2 regions of the Ideonella sp. genome follow, and region 1 is predicted to be linked to the other one. Evidence: riboswitches for the same ligand, from Rfam matches in the RefSeq annotation. Region 1 holds a riboswitch; the other holds the start of a gene.
What was found. Region 1 has a riboswitch for glycine ahead of gcvT (glycine cleavage system aminomethyltransferase GcvT). Riboswitches for the same ligand answer to the same signal wherever they lie in the genome.
Positions count from the first base shown of each region.

Region 1 (7,158 bases):
CAGGCCTCTTCGATCACCCATTGGCCGATCGCGCCGATCAGGCCGTGGCGCTCGGCCAGCGGGATGAACAGGCTGGGCGGCACGGTGCCGCGCTTGGGGTGGTGCCAGCGCAGCAAGGCTTCGGCGGCCGTCACCTGCAGGCTGCGGGCGTCGATCTTGGGCTGGTACATCAGTTGGAACTGGCCGCGCTCGAGCGCGAGCCGAAGCTCCTGCAGCAGCTCGGCCTGGTCGCGCAGGCCGACACCCATGTCCGGGTGGTATTCGGTCTGGCCACCGCCGCCGCTGAGCTTGACGCTGCGCATCGCCAGCGTGGCATTGGGCAGCAGCAAGGGCCGCGACCCGTGCTCGGGGTAGTGGGCGATGCCGATCGAGCAGGTCAACGGCACGGCCTGCCCACCCACACGGACCGACTGCGACAGCGCCACCGCCACGCGTTGGGCCACGGCGTGGCCGGTGCTCAGGTCACCGGGCGCGATCAGCGCGAACTCGTCGCCGGCCACATGGCAGGCGGCCCGGCCCACGCACGCCACCAACTGGCGGGCCACGGCCTGCAGCAGCTCGTCGCCATGGTCATGGCCAAACGCGTCGTTGATCGATCGAAAGCCGTCGAGGTCCAGATACAGCAGGCTGAAGCCGAACCGGCCCTTGCCGCCGTGCGCCACGGCGTCGTCCAGCGCCGCTTCGAGCTGGGTGCGCGTCATCAGGCCGGCCAGACGGCCCTCCTGGTCGCGCTTGAGCAGATTCTGGTGGGCCTCGGTCAGGCTCGATTTCAACGCCGCGCCTTCGCGGCGCGCACGCCGAAGCTGGTGGCCCAGGTGGCCGGCCAGGCCGAGGCCCAGCAGCGTCGAGACGATCCATACGAAGTCGCGCGCTGTCCAGGCCGCTGCCGCCGAAGAAGGGTCCATCTGTCGGGTATCGACCAAGACCCCGCCGGGCTTGAGCCTTGATTCAAGGCCCCGCCCCGCGCGTTACCAGCGCGGCGGCCGCTTCTCGTTGAAGGCCTGCACGCCCTCCAGCGCCGATTCGTCCATCATGTTGCAGGCCATGGTGTGGCCGGCGTCGATGTAGGCGGCCTCCACGCCGGCTTCGAGCTGGCGGTAGAACAGCTCCTTGCCCAGCGCCACCGCCGCCCGCGGCTTGGCGACGATGCTGGCGGCCAGGCGCTCGACCTCGGCGTCCAGCCCGGCCGCATCGTCGGCCACCCGGTTGACGAGGCCGCGGCGCTGCGCTTCGTCGGCGCTGATGAACTCACCCGTCACCAGCATCTCGAAGGCCTGCTTGCGCGCCACGTTGCGGCTCAGGTGCACCGCCGGCGACGAGCAGAACAGGCCCAGGTTGACGCCACTGACGGCGAAGCGCGCGGTGCGCAATGCCACCGCCAAGTCGCAGGCGGCCACCAGCTGGCAGCCAGCCGCCGTGGCCACGCCCTGCACTTTCGCGATCACCGGGATCGGTAGTTGCTGGATCTGCATCATCACCTTCGCGCAGCGGCCGAAGAGGCTGCGGTAGTAGTCGAGCGATGGCTCGGCGCGCATCTCCTTCAAATCGTGCCCGGCGCAGAAGGCCTTGCCGGCGGCCGCCAGCACCAGCACGCGGGCCTGGGGGGCTTTCGCCAGCGCGTCCAGCTCGGTCTTCAGCGCGGCCAGCATCGCCTCGGACAAGGCGTTGAAGGCCTGCGGGCGGTTCAACGTCACGGTCACGATGCCGCGCGGGTCGTCGTGGCGCAGCAGCAGCGGGTCTTGTTCGGTCAGCATCGGCGGTTCCTTGCGGGTCTTTGGGATCGGGGTGTGGCCAGTCAATGTAGCCTTCAGCGCTTCAGCGCGGGGGTTCGGCGGCCACGCGCCGCGCCGTGAACGCCACCGGCTCGTTCGGGGCGCTGCCGCCTTCGGTCTGCATCACGAAGCGGATCTCGTCGCCCACCAGTTGCCCGCGGTAGTGGTGCAGCAGGTCCGGCCCGCCCATCTCGCTGGTGCGGGTGTCGAAACGCAGCCCGTCGCTGTCGACCTGGCCCGCCAGCACGCCGCGCGGCACGCCCAGGAACGACGCGCTGCCGCTCAGCGCCTGCCCCTGGCCGTCGAACTTGAAGTGCTCGACGCGCGGCGTGCCGGCCCAGGCGTAATGCAGCTCGCCCTGCCATTCACCATTGACCGCCGGCCGCGTGCGGTGGGCGACCCACCCGACGGCGGCCACGGCGAGCAGCAGGCCAGCGCCGGCCACCAGGCCCCAGCGGCGGCGGCCCGGCCGGGCCGGGGCACCCAAGGTGCCGGCCAGCGTGGCCACCAGGCGCTCGATGTCGGCCGCGAAACGGGTGTTGCCGAGCTCGATCGCCTGCAGCCCGGCCAGGGCCTGGATGTCGGCGGGCATCTCGGCGGCGGTGGGCATCGCCGCGCCGTCGAGCAGCACCGGGATCACGCGCAGGCCGCGCCGCAAGCCCGCGGCGATTTCGAGCCGCACGAAGTCGCCCGGGTCGCTCAGGCGCGGTGCGCCCCCCTCACGCTCGCCGCGCCAGCGCCGGCCGATCAGCACCAGCAGCACGCCGGCGCTGCCGACGGCGCGCTGGATGACCTCGGCAAAGCCCTGGCCGGCGGCGATGTCGTCCACATCCATGAAGACCCGGTCGGCGCCGAAGCGCTGGGCCAGCTCGGCACCGATCGCACGGGCGTAGCCGGCGCTGTCGTCACGGCGGTAGCTGATGAAGACCTGGGCGCTGGGCATCGGCGGGCGGGTTGAAGGCAAGCTTTGGCACTTCAGCATAGCGCCACGGCCACTGCCCTCGGGTACACTGCTCGCTTGCCAGGAGAGAGCCCCATCCGGGGCCGCCGAAGGCGCAGAGGTCGTACAGGCCTCGAACGCTCAGGCAAAAGGACTGGCAAGCGCTTCGCGTCAAGATGCGGAGCGTTCCTCACTGGAGAGAGATGGGTCATCGAGCCCATCCACCGAAGGGGCAAGCGGTGCCCGGCCACACGCCGACACTGTCAATCTCTCAGGTAAAGCGGACAGCGAGGGCAACTTCCGACCGATCAGGTTCCTTGGATTGCCCTCGACACAGGATAGACAAACGATGTCCTCCGCCGCACCCGCCGCCGATCTGCTGCAGACCCCGCTGCACGCCCTCCACCTCGAACTCGGCGCCCGCATGGTGCCCTTTGCCGGCTACGCGATGCCGGTGCAATACCCCGCCGGCCTGATGGCCGAGCACAAGCAGTGCCGCGAAGCCGCCGCGCTGTTCGACGTCTCCCACATGGGCCAGTTGCGCCTGATCGGTGCCGACGCCGCCGCCGCGCTGGAAACCCTGGTGCCGGTCGACGTGGTCGACTTGGGCCAAGGCAAGCAGCGCTACGCCTTCTTCACCAATGACCAAGGCGGCCTGCTCGACGACCTGATGATCACCCGCCCGCCGGCAGACGCGATGGCGAACTTCGGCGACCTGTTCGTCGTCGTCAACGCCGGCTGCAAAGATGCCGACATCGCGCACCTGAAGTCGAAGATCGGGCACCGCTGCGAAGTGCGCCCGCTGCCCGAGCGCGCGCTGCTGGCACTGCAAGGCCCGCAGGCCGCCCAGGCGCTGGCCCGGCTGAACCCGGGTGTGACCGCCCTCACCTTCATGACCGGCGGCGTGTTCACGCTGGCCAGCTCCGAATGCTTCGTCACCCGCTCGGGCTACACCGGCGAAGACGGCTTCGAAATCTCCGTCCACCAAGACCAGGCCATCCAGCTGGCCCGCGAGCTGCTGGCCCAGCCCGAGGTCAAGGCCGCCGGCCTGGGCGCGCGCGACACGCTGCGCCTGGAAGGCGGCATGTGCCTGTACGGCCACGACATCGACACCCGCACCACGCCGGTCGAAGCCGCGCTGACCTGGGCGATCCAGAAGGTGCGCCGCGCCGGTGGCGCCCGTGCCGGCGGTTACCCCGGTGCGGCCGTGATCGACGCCCAGCTGGCCGAAGGCGCCAAGCGCAAGCGCGTCGGCCTGGTCGGCCTGGAGCGCGCCCCGGTGCGCGAAGGCACCAAGCTGGTCGCCGCCGACGGCGCCGAGCTGGGCACCGTCACCAGCGGCACGCTGGGCCCGACCGTCAACCAGCCGGTGGCCATGGGCTACCTGCCCGCCTCGCACGCGGCCGTGGGCACCGAGGTGTTCGCCGAGGTGCGCGGCAAGCGGTTGCCGATGAAGGTGGCCGCCATGCCGTTTGCCCCGCACCGTTACTTCCGCGGCTGAGCCGGGCAGATCAGCCCGCCAACCAGGGTCTGCGGGCTTGACCGCCGGCCGGCCCTGAATCAACCTTCGCTTCCCAGTACACATTCCCCAAGAGGAGCCCTGCCCATGACGACCATGTTCACCGCCGACCACGAGTGGATCAACATCGAAGATCACGAAGCTGCTGTGGTCGGTATCACGCTGCACGCGCAAGACGCGCTGGGCGACGTGGTGTTCGTCGACCTGCCCGAAGTGGGCAAGACCTACAACAAAGGCGAGATCGCCGGTGTCGTCGAGTCGGTCAAGGCCGCCGCCGACATCTACATGCCGGTAACCGGCGAGGTCGTCGAGGTCAACGAAGAGCTGCGCGCCAACCCCGCGCTGGCCAACACCGACCCGATGGGCAACGGCTGGTTCTTCAAGGTCCACGTGACCAACATGGGCGAGTTCGACCAGCTGATGGACCCGCCCGCCTACGACGCCCTGCTGAAGACGCTCTAAGCCGCCCTTCTTCCGCTCTTGTTGCCGGCCGGCGCCGCCTGTGCGCCGCGCCCGTCTGGCCCCTGCTGTTTCTCCCGCGCCATGCTGATGCACGCCCACACCCCTCTCGACGCCCTCGAAAACCACGGCGAATTCGTCGCTCGCCACATCGGCCCCGATGCCGCCGACGAGGCGCACATGCTGAGCGTGATCGGCGCGGCCTCGCGCCAGGCGCTGATCGACGCCATCGTGCCGCGCTCGATCGCCCGGGCCACGCCGATGGCGCTGCCCACGGTGGCGAGTGAAGCCGAGGCGCTGGCCGAGCTGCGCGCGGTCGCGGCGCTGAACCAGGTCAAGAAGAGCTTCATCGGCCAGGGTTACCACGGCACGCACACGCCGGGCGTCATCCTGCGCAACATCCTCGAGAACCCGGCTTGGTACACCGCCTACACGCCCTACCAGGCCGAGATCTCGCAAGGCCGCATGGAGGCGCTGGTCAACTTCCAGACCATGGTCGCCGAGCTGACCGGCATGGCGATCGCCAACGCCTCGATGCTCGACGAAGCCACCGCCGCCGCCGAGGCGATGACGCTGGCCAAGCGCAGCGTCAAGAGCAAGAGCAACACCCTGATCGTCGCCGGTGACTGCCACCCGCAGACGATCGAGGTCGTCAAGACCCGCGCCGAGCCGCTGGGCATCGAGGTGATCGTCGGCTTCGCCCCGAAGCTGATGGAAGAGCACGACTACTTCGCCGTGCTGGCCCAGTACCCGGCCACCGATGGCCTGGTGCACGACATGCGCGAGTTCGTCGAGAAGGCGCACGCGAAGAATGCCGCCTTCATCGTCGCCGCCGACCTGCTGGCGCTGACGCTGCTGGCGCCCCCGGGCGAATGGGGTGCCGACATCGTGATCGGCAACACCCAGCGCTTCGGCGTGCCGATGGGCGGTGGCGGCCCGCACGCCGCCTTCATGGCTTGCCGCGACGAGTTCAAGCGTTCGATGCCCGGCCGCCTGGTCGGCGTCAGCGTCGACAGCCACGGCAACCCGGCCTACCGCCTGGCGCTGCAGACGCGCGAGCAGCACATCCGCCGCGAGAAGGCCACGTCGAACATCTGCACCGCGCAGGTGCTGCTGGCCGTCATCGCCAGCATGTACGCCGTCTACCACGGCCCCGAAGGCCTGAAGCGCATCGCCAACCGCGTGGCCAGCTTCACCGCCATCCTGGCCGAGGGCCTGGCCAAGCTGGGCCTGAAGGTCACCAACCCCTACGCCTTCGACACGCTGACGATCGAAACCGGCGATCACACCGAAGAGGTCATCGGCCGTGCGCTGGCCGGCGGTGCCAACCTGCGCCGCCTGTCGCCCAGGCACGTCGGCGTGACGCTGGACGAAACGACGACGCGCGAAGACGTGGCCGCGCTGTGGAGCTGGTTCGCCACCGGCGGCCAGGCGCTGCCGAAGGTCGACGACTACGCTGCCGGCATCGCGCTGCGCCTGCCCGAAGCGCTGCGCCGCACCAGCGCCTTCCTAACGCACCCGGTCTTCAACACCCATCACAGCGAAACCGAGATGCTGCGCTACCTGCGCCGCCTGTCGGACAAGGACCTGGCGCTGGACCGCAGCATGATCCCGCTGGGCTCGTGCACGATGAAGCTGAACGCGACCAGCGAGATGATCCCCATCACCTGGCCCGAGTTCGCCCACGTGCATCCGTTTGCCCCGGCCGACCAGCTGAAGGGCTACGCGCTGCTGAACGAGCAGCTCACCGGCTGGCTCTGCCAGGCCACCGGCTACGCCGGCATCAGCCTGCAGCCCAACGCCGGCTCGCAGGGCGAGTACGCCGGCCTGCTGGCGATCCGCGGCTGGCACAAGTCGCGTGGCGAAGGCCACCGCAAGGTCTGCCTGATCCCCGAATCGGCGCACGGCACCAACCCGGCGTCGGCCCAGATGGCGGGCATGCAGGTGCTGGTGGTGAAGTGCGACGCCAACGGCAGCGTCGACCTCGACGACCTGAAGGCCAAGTGCGAGCAGCACAAGGATGATCTCGCCTGCATCATGATCACCTACCCCTCCACCTACGGCGTGTTCGAGCCGCGGGTGAAGGAGCTCTGCGCGATGGTCCACCAGTACGGTGGCCGCGTGTACGTGGACGGCGCCAACATGAACGCGCTGGTCGGCGTGGCCGCGCCGGGCCAGTTCGGCGGCGACGTGAGCCACCTGAACCTGCACAAGACCTTCTGCATCCCGCACGGCGGCGGCGGCCCCGGCGTCGGCCCGGTCTGCGTGGTCGAAGACCTCGTGCCCTTCTTGCCGGGCCACGCTACGGCCGGCCAGATGCGCGAAGGCGGCGTGGGCGCGGTGTCTGCCGCGCCGCTGGGCAATGCCGCCGTGCTGCCGATCAGCTGGATGTACGTCCGCATGATGGGCGCCGAAGGCCTGAAGCAGGCCACCGAGGTTGCGATCCTGAGCGCGAACTACGTGGCGGC
Region 1 is NZ_JAYSDQ010000008.1:53,932-61,089, reverse strand. Features, by position in the region: gene ACE3SG_RS12340 (putative bifunctional diguanylate cyclase/phosphodiesterase) at 1-905, opposite strand, end outside; gene ACE3SG_RS12335 (enoyl-CoA hydratase) at 969-1,754, opposite strand; gene ACE3SG_RS12330 (toll/interleukin-1 receptor domain-containing protein) at 1,816-2,715, opposite strand; glycine riboswitch at 2,785-2,879, shown strand; glycine riboswitch at 2,896-3,010, shown strand; gene gcvT (glycine cleavage system aminomethyltransferase GcvT) at 3,062-4,213, shown strand; gene gcvH (glycine cleavage system protein GcvH) at 4,319-4,693, shown strand; gene gcvP (aminomethyl-transferring glycine dehydrogenase) at 4,775-7,158, shown strand, end outside.

Region 2 (7,158 bases), on a different contig from region 1:
CCAGCACCAGCACGTCCTCGATCGTCACGAACGGGAAGGTGAAGCTGGTCTGGCCGTCCTGGTTCAGGTCGTGCGGGTCGGCCACGTCCATCAGGTCGACCACCTCGGTCTTGCTGACGAAGCCGTCGGCGTCGACCACGTTCAGGTCGATCAGGTAGATCCTCTTGAAGCGCGGCATCTCGGTGCCGTTGCGCTCGATGACCAGGAACTGGTGCTCGTTGACCGCCGTCATGTCGCCGATGTTGGTGCCTTGCGGGGCGAGCTTGTACAGCCACTGCTGGCCGGTGTAGGCACCGGCTCGGATGTCGAAGCGGTTGATGCGCAGGCTGCCCGCCGGGTCGCCGGTGACCGTGCCTTCGAGCAGCGTGAACAGGTGCTGGCCCGCCGCGTCGATCGCCATGCCCTCGAAACCACGCGAGCGGCCGAGGTTGGGCGTGGCGCCGTTCAGGTGCGGGTTGTCGGGCGACTGGACACCCGGCATCGGCACCTCGGCACGCAGCACCTTGCCCTTGGCATTGGTCTGCAGCAGGAAGGGGCCGAGCTCGTCGCCGAACCAGAGGTGGCCGCGGCGGTCCACCCGCACCGATTCGATGTCGAGGTCGGCGCCGGTCAGCAGGCGGCGCTTGGTGATCGCATCGTCGACCGGGATGTCGGCACTGCCCGGGCCGCTGCCAGCATAGGGGTAGAACGCGCCTTCGGCGACGATCGGGAAGCCGAGACGGTGGTCGGCGTCGTTCAGCGTCACGTAGCTGCGCTTGTCGAAAGCGGTGAGCTTGTCACCCGTCTCGCGGTCGACCGGCAGCACCGTGCCGCTGCCGGTCAGGCCCTTGCCGCCCCAGCTGCGAAAGTCGGGCTGCACGGCGTACAGGCGCAGCAAGGTGTCGGGCGAGTTGGTCTTCGCGCCGAAGCCGTTGTCCGGCATGACCAGGAAAGTGCCGGCCACCGGCCCCGGCAGCACCGCCGAGAAGCCCTGTACCGGCTGCTTGTCGACCAGCGGCAGGCTGCGGCCGTTGGCGCTGCTGGCGAACTGGCCCGAGGTCGGGCCCGGAGCGAAGGTGTCGGCCGGCATCGAGGCAAAGCCGGCCAGCGTGGCGGCGGCGTGGGCGGCAGGCAGCGCGAGCACGGCGAGGGCGCCGGCCATGGCCAGGGAGAAGGTTTTGAACGAACAGCGCATGGAAATCTTTCGTGCAGGGAAGACCCGGCATGCTTCCAAGCCGCGATGACAGGCCCATGAGCGCCCGATGACGCCGATGTGACGCGCCTATGATTCGGCCTTGTCGTCTCTGCCAGGTGCTGCCCCGTGACCGACCTTGTCCCTTGGCTCAGCTTCAATCTCAGCGTCCTGCTGCTGGTGGCCTACGAATGGCGCGTGCACCACGTCGGCCAACGCCAGCCCGAGCGGCTGGCCCGCTACGCCAACGCCAAACTGCGCATGCACTGGGTGGTGTCGCTGAGCGGCAAGCCCGGCCACGAGATCGTCGCGGTGCAGGCGCTGCGCAACTCGCTGATGGCCGCGTCGATCTCGGCCTCGACCGCAGCGCTGGCGGTGATGGGCGCCTTGAGCATGACCGGCCCGTCGCTGGCCGCAAACCTGTCGCGCTGGTCGGGCGAGAACACGCTGCACACCCTGCTGCAGGCGATGCTGGTCGGCCTGCTGTTCGCGTCGTATGTCTGCTCGGCCTTGTCGACGCGGCACTACAGCCACGCCAGCTTCATCGTGTCGATCCCGGTCGACCGGCCCGAGCGCGCCGAGCTGAACAGCGCGGCGGCCAACCACGTGCGCCGCGCCGGGCTGATGTACAGCTGGGGCCTGCGCCTGTTCCTGATGGTGCTGCCGGCCGTGGCCGGGGTCGTGCACCCGCTGGCGATGCTGCCGGCCACGGTGTTGCTGGTCTTTGGCCTGCGCCTGTTCGATCAGCCGGCCAATGACGTCGAGGTGGATTGATCCCGCGGCCCGATCCAGAAATGGAAAACGGGGCCCGAAGGCCCCGTTGTCTCGTTCAGTGCCGAAGCGCTGATCAGTTGCCGCAACCCAGCTTGGTGATGCGGGCCTTGGCGGCCTTGGCCTGGACCAGGCCGTAGCCGGTCTTGGCGTCGCGGCCAGCCACGTCCAGGTCCTTGGCGGACTTGTTCAGCGACTGGCGGATCTGCTCGCCGGTGCAGGTCGGGAAGAAGCTCCACACCAGCGCAGCGACCGCCGCGACGTGCGGGGTGGCCATCGAGGTGCCGTCGAAGTAGGCGTAGTTCGTGGCTTGCACGGCCACGGTGGCCGACTGGCCCAGCTGGCCCTTCATCGCGGCGCCTTCGGTGTCCGAAGCGGTCACCGACGGGATGGTGGTGGCCACGCCACCCAGCGTGCCGGCGAAGCCGCCAGCGACGTTGTTGTAGACCACCGCGCCGACGCCACCGGAGTTCTGGCAGTTCAGCACCTTGTCCGAGAACGCGATGTTGCCGCGCTGGATCAGGCAGACCTTGCCCGACACCGAGGTGTCGACCGCGTCGCCCAGGCCGAAGTCGGCCAGCGCAGCGGTGGCGCTGCCTTGCGGCGAGCCGTCCATCGCGCCCGGCGCGTAGTCGGTGCCACCCACCTTGAGCGACGGCGCCGAGCCGGTGCCCATCGGCACGGTCGACAGCACGCCCACGCCCGGGCCGGAGATTTCAACGTCGGCGTTGCGCTGCGAGAAGCTGGCCCAGGCCGAGTGCTCGTCCACCGCGGCGACCGACATCACCGGCACATAACCGGCGGGGTACGAGGTCTGGGTGTTGCCACCGTTGCCGGCTGCGGCGATCGACAGGATGCCGGCGGTCTGCAGGGCGGTGAAGGTGTTCTTCTCGACCGTGTTCGGGATCGGGCCGCCGAGCGACATGCTGATCACGTTGGCACCGGCGGCCTGGCACTTCTTGGCCGCGGCGGCCAGGGTCGACGAGTAGGCCCACACGCCGTCGTCGCCGAAGACCTTGATGATGTGCAGCTTGATCTTCGAGTTCGGCAGCACGCCGACCACGCCGGTGTCGAGGTTGTTGATCGCCGAGATCGTGCCGGCCACGTGGGTGCCGTGGTGGGTGCCGTCGTGGTTCCACAGGCCGGCGCCGCCGATGTCGTCTTCGCCGGTCACGTTGGCGTTGTGCTGCAGGTCTTCCTGGCCACCGTCATAGCCCGAATCGATGATGCAGATCTTGCGGTTGCCGGCGTTGGTGTCCTTCAGCTTGTCGGCCTGGGTCAGCGCGATGCCGTAGGGCACGAGCTGGCCGAGCTTGTAGGGCTTGCCGTCCGACGGCGTGGTCAGCGACATCGGGTAGCGCGGAGCGTCTTCTTCGATGCGGGCGATGGCCGTGTGCTTGGCCAGCGCCATCGCGGCAGCCTTCGGCAGCTCGACGGCGACGTTTTCGCCGTCGATCTCGAGCTTGATCTTGCCGCCCAGCTGGGCAACGGCAGCACGGGCCAGCTTGGCAGCCTGGCTGCCCGACTTGAAAGTCACAACCACGCGGGTGGTGTCAGCAGCGGCTTGGGCAGCGCCCATCATCGCAAAGGCCAGGCCCAGGCCGACACACAGGCGGGACACCGGGAAGCTCGTCTTGGTCATCTTCACAACTCCAGAAAGGAAAGGTCGATCAAGCAAAAAACGTAAGGATCTGAATCCGAGGCCGCAGTGTCCACGCGAGCCCTGGGCTTGCCCACTACAAAAGCTTCAACGATCCTCACGACATTCGAGAGCGCCACGGGGAAACCCGGAGCAAATTCGCCCTCAGCGGCCCAACCCGCGTGAATTGTTCACACCCCCGGCGATGGAGCGCCGCGCCTACAATGGCGGCTTGCAGGAGAGCGCCGGGTTTCGACCACCGTGTCAGCCCGGCCACCGAAGGCGCAAACTCCCATACACGCTCAGGTTCCGTACTGCACTGATCAATCGCCGTCTGGAGAGCCGCTGACCTAACTTTCAGGATCAGCGCACCGAAGGAGCAAAGCCCCGCGGCAGTCACGCGGCGGCCGAATCTCTCAGGTACCGGGGACAGGGGGAGCGGCAGGCACGAAGCACTCCATTTCATCGGGCTTCGTGCCGATCGCCTCCTGGAGAAACCATGCACGTGGTCGTTCTCGGCGCCGGCCTGCTCGGCGTCACTTCCGCCTATTTCCTTCGCCAACAAGGGCACGACGTCACCGTCGTCGATCGCCAGGCCGTACCGGCCGCCGAAACCAGCTTCGCCAATGGCGGCCAGATCTCGGTCAGCCACGCCGAACCCTGGGCCAACCCGAGCGCACCACTGAAGGTGCTGAAGTGGCTGGCCAGAGAGGACGCACCGCTGCTGTTTCGCCTGCGGGCCGATGCGCGGCAATGGGCCTGGGTCTTCAGCTTCCTGCGCGAGTGCACGCCCGGCCGCACGCGCCACAACATCGAGCAGATCGTGCGGCTGGGCAGCTACAGCCGCGAGACGCTGCAGCAGCTGCGCCGCGACATCGGGCTCGAGTACGACCAGCGCACGCAAGGCATTCTTCACTTCTACACCAGCCAGCAAGAGTTCGACGCCGCCGAGGCGCCCGCCGCGCAGATGCGCGCGCTGGGCTGCGACCGGCGCGTGATCTCGGCCGACGAGGCGGTGCGCATCGAGCCGGCGCTGGCCCACATCCGGCCGCAGCTGGCCGGCGCCACCTACACGGCGGAAGACGAATCGGGCGACGCCAACCGTTTTGCGCGCGAGCTGGTGCGCCGCTGCGAGGCAGACGGCGTGCGCTTCCTGATGAGCCACACGGTGACCGCGTTGCGCGAAGCCGGCGGCCGGGTCGACCATGTCGAGGCGACCGATGCCGAGGGCCGCTTCCAGCGCATCCGCGGCGATGCCTATGTGCTGGCGATGGGCTCGCTGAGCCCGCTGTATGCCAAGGCGCTGGGCATCAAGCTGCCGATCTACCCGGCCAAGGGCTACTCGGTAACGATGCCGGTGAAAGATGCGAGCAAGGCCCACCAGGTGTCGCTGACCGATGACGAGTACAAGCTCGTCTTCTCGCGCCTGGGCGACCGGCTGCGCATTGCCGGCACGGCCGAGCTGAACGGCTACGACCGCGACCTGAACCGCGTGCGCTGCGAAGCGATCGTGCGCCGGGTCGAAGAGCTGTTCCCCGGCGCCGGTGACGGCGAACGCGCACAGTTCTGGACCGGCCTGCGCCCGGCGACGCCGAGCAACGTGCCGATCATCGGCCGCTCGAAGCTGCCCAACCTGCTGCTGAACACCGGCCACGGCACGCTGGGCTGGACACACGCCTGCGGCTCGGGCAAGAGCATTGCGCGCATCGCCAGCGGCCTGAAGCCCGAGGTCGACTTTGCTTTTGCCTAACCCGCTGAATTGACGAAGCCACTCACCGCCGCGATCACCTGTTCAGGCTGGTCGCGGTGCGGTGAGTGACCGCAATCGGGCAGTTCGAGCAACACCGTTTGCGGCACGCGCTCGGCGATGCCGTGGATTTGCTTCAGCGTGCCGTACTCGTCGCCCAGCCCCTGCACTGCGAGCAGCGGGCAGGTGATGGCGGCCAGCTCTCGCTCGATGTTCCAGTCGCGGAACGCCGGGTGGAGCCAGATGTCGTTCCAGCCCCAGAAGGCCGAGTCGGGGTCGTCGTGGTACTTGGCCAGGCTGTTCTTCAACAGGCCCCCCAGATAGGCCTCGCGGGCCCGCTCGATGTTGGTGATCGAGACGCCTTCGACGAAGAGGTGCGGCGCCAGCACGACCAGGCCCGCGACGCGTGCCGGGAAGGCCGCGGCATGTAGCAGCGCGATCGAGCCGCCATCGCTGTGGCCGAAGAGCCAGGGGCGGTCGGCGTCGACACCCAAGGCCCGAAGCAGCGCTGGCAGCACCTGCCGCGCTTGCCGGTGCATGAAGTCCGGCGCCCAGGCTTCGTCGGGCGAACGCGGCGTCGAGCGGCCATAACCCGGGCGCGAATAGACCAGCCCGCGCCAGCCGAGTGCGTCGACCAGCCGTGCCGGGAAGTCGCGCCACATCGCCACCGAGCCCAGGCCCTCGTGCAAGAAGACCATCAGCGGCCGGCCCTGGCGCTCGCGGCCCAGCCATTGGTGCTCGATCGTGACCGGCCGGCCCTGCCAGTCGATCTCGACGAACTCGATCGTCACACGCCGGCCTCGCGCTCACGTAGCCGAAAGCGCTGGATCTTGCCGGTGGCGGTCTTCGGCAACTCGGCGATGAACTCGATCTGCCGCGGGTACTTGTAGGGCGCGAGCCGGTCCTTGACGAAGGCCTTCAGCGTGTCGTCGTCGACCTGTTGCCCGGGCTTGAGCACGACGAAGGCCTTGGTGCGCGTCAGCCCGTCGGCATCCGGCACGCCGATCACCGCGGCTTCGAGCACGGCCGGGTGCTGCACCAGCGTCGACTCCACCTCGAACGGCGAGACGTAGATGCCGCTGACCTTCAGCATGTCGTCGCTGCGGCCGGCGTAGGTGTAGGTGCCGTCGGGGTTCTTGACGTACTTGTCGCCACTCTTGGTCCAGCTGCCCTGGAAGGTCTCGCGCGACTTCTCGCGGTTGCCCCAGTACATCAGCGCCGCGCTCGGGCCGCGGATGTACAGGTCGCCGGTCTCGCCATCGGGCACCGCATGGCCATCGTCGCCGCGCAGTTCGATCTCGTAGCCCGGCACCGGCCAGCCGGTGGTGCCGTAGCGCACCTGGCCGGGCCGGTTGCTGAGGTAGATGTGCAGCATCTCGGTCGAACCGATGCCGTCGACGATCTCGCAACCGAAGTGGGCCGTGAAACGCTGGCCGATGTCGGCCGGCAATGCTTCGCCGGCCGACGAGCACAGGCGCAACGCCACCGCCTCGCGCGGCGGCAGGTGCGGCGACGCCAGCATGCCGGCATAGCCGGTCGGGGCACCGAAGAACACCGTCGGGCGGTGCGTGTCGCGGGTCCAGCGCTTGAAGGTCGCGTCCGGCGTGGGCCGCTCGGCCATCAGCACCGTGGTGGCGCCGACGCTCAGCGGAAAGCTCAGCGCGTTGCCCAGGCCGTAGGCGAAGAACAGTTTGGCGGCCGAGAAGCACACATCGCGCTCGGTCAGCCCCAACACCGGCGTGCCGTACAGCTCGGCCGTCCAGTACGGATTGGCCTGGGTGTGCAGCGTGCCCTTGGGCCGGCCGGTCGAGCCGGACGAATAGAGCCAGA
Region 2 is NZ_JAYSDQ010000029.1:4,731-11,888, forward strand. Features, by position in the region: gene ACE3SG_RS27220 (esterase-like activity of phytase family protein) at 1-1,174, opposite strand, end outside; gene ACE3SG_RS27225 (DUF599 domain-containing protein) at 1,301-1,945, shown strand; gene ACE3SG_RS27230 (S8 family serine peptidase) at 2,019-3,584, opposite strand; glycine riboswitch at 3,906-4,024, shown strand; gene ACE3SG_RS27235 (D-amino acid dehydrogenase) at 4,081-5,331, shown strand; gene ACE3SG_RS27240 (alpha/beta fold hydrolase) at 5,328-6,119, opposite strand; gene ACE3SG_RS27245 (benzoate-CoA ligase family protein) at 6,116-7,158, opposite strand, start outside.
Region 2: it holds a riboswitch for glycine, as region 1 does, so the genes downstream of both, ACE3SG_RS27235 (D-amino acid dehydrogenase) here and gcvT (glycine cleavage system aminomethyltransferase GcvT) in region 1, are expected to answer to the same signal.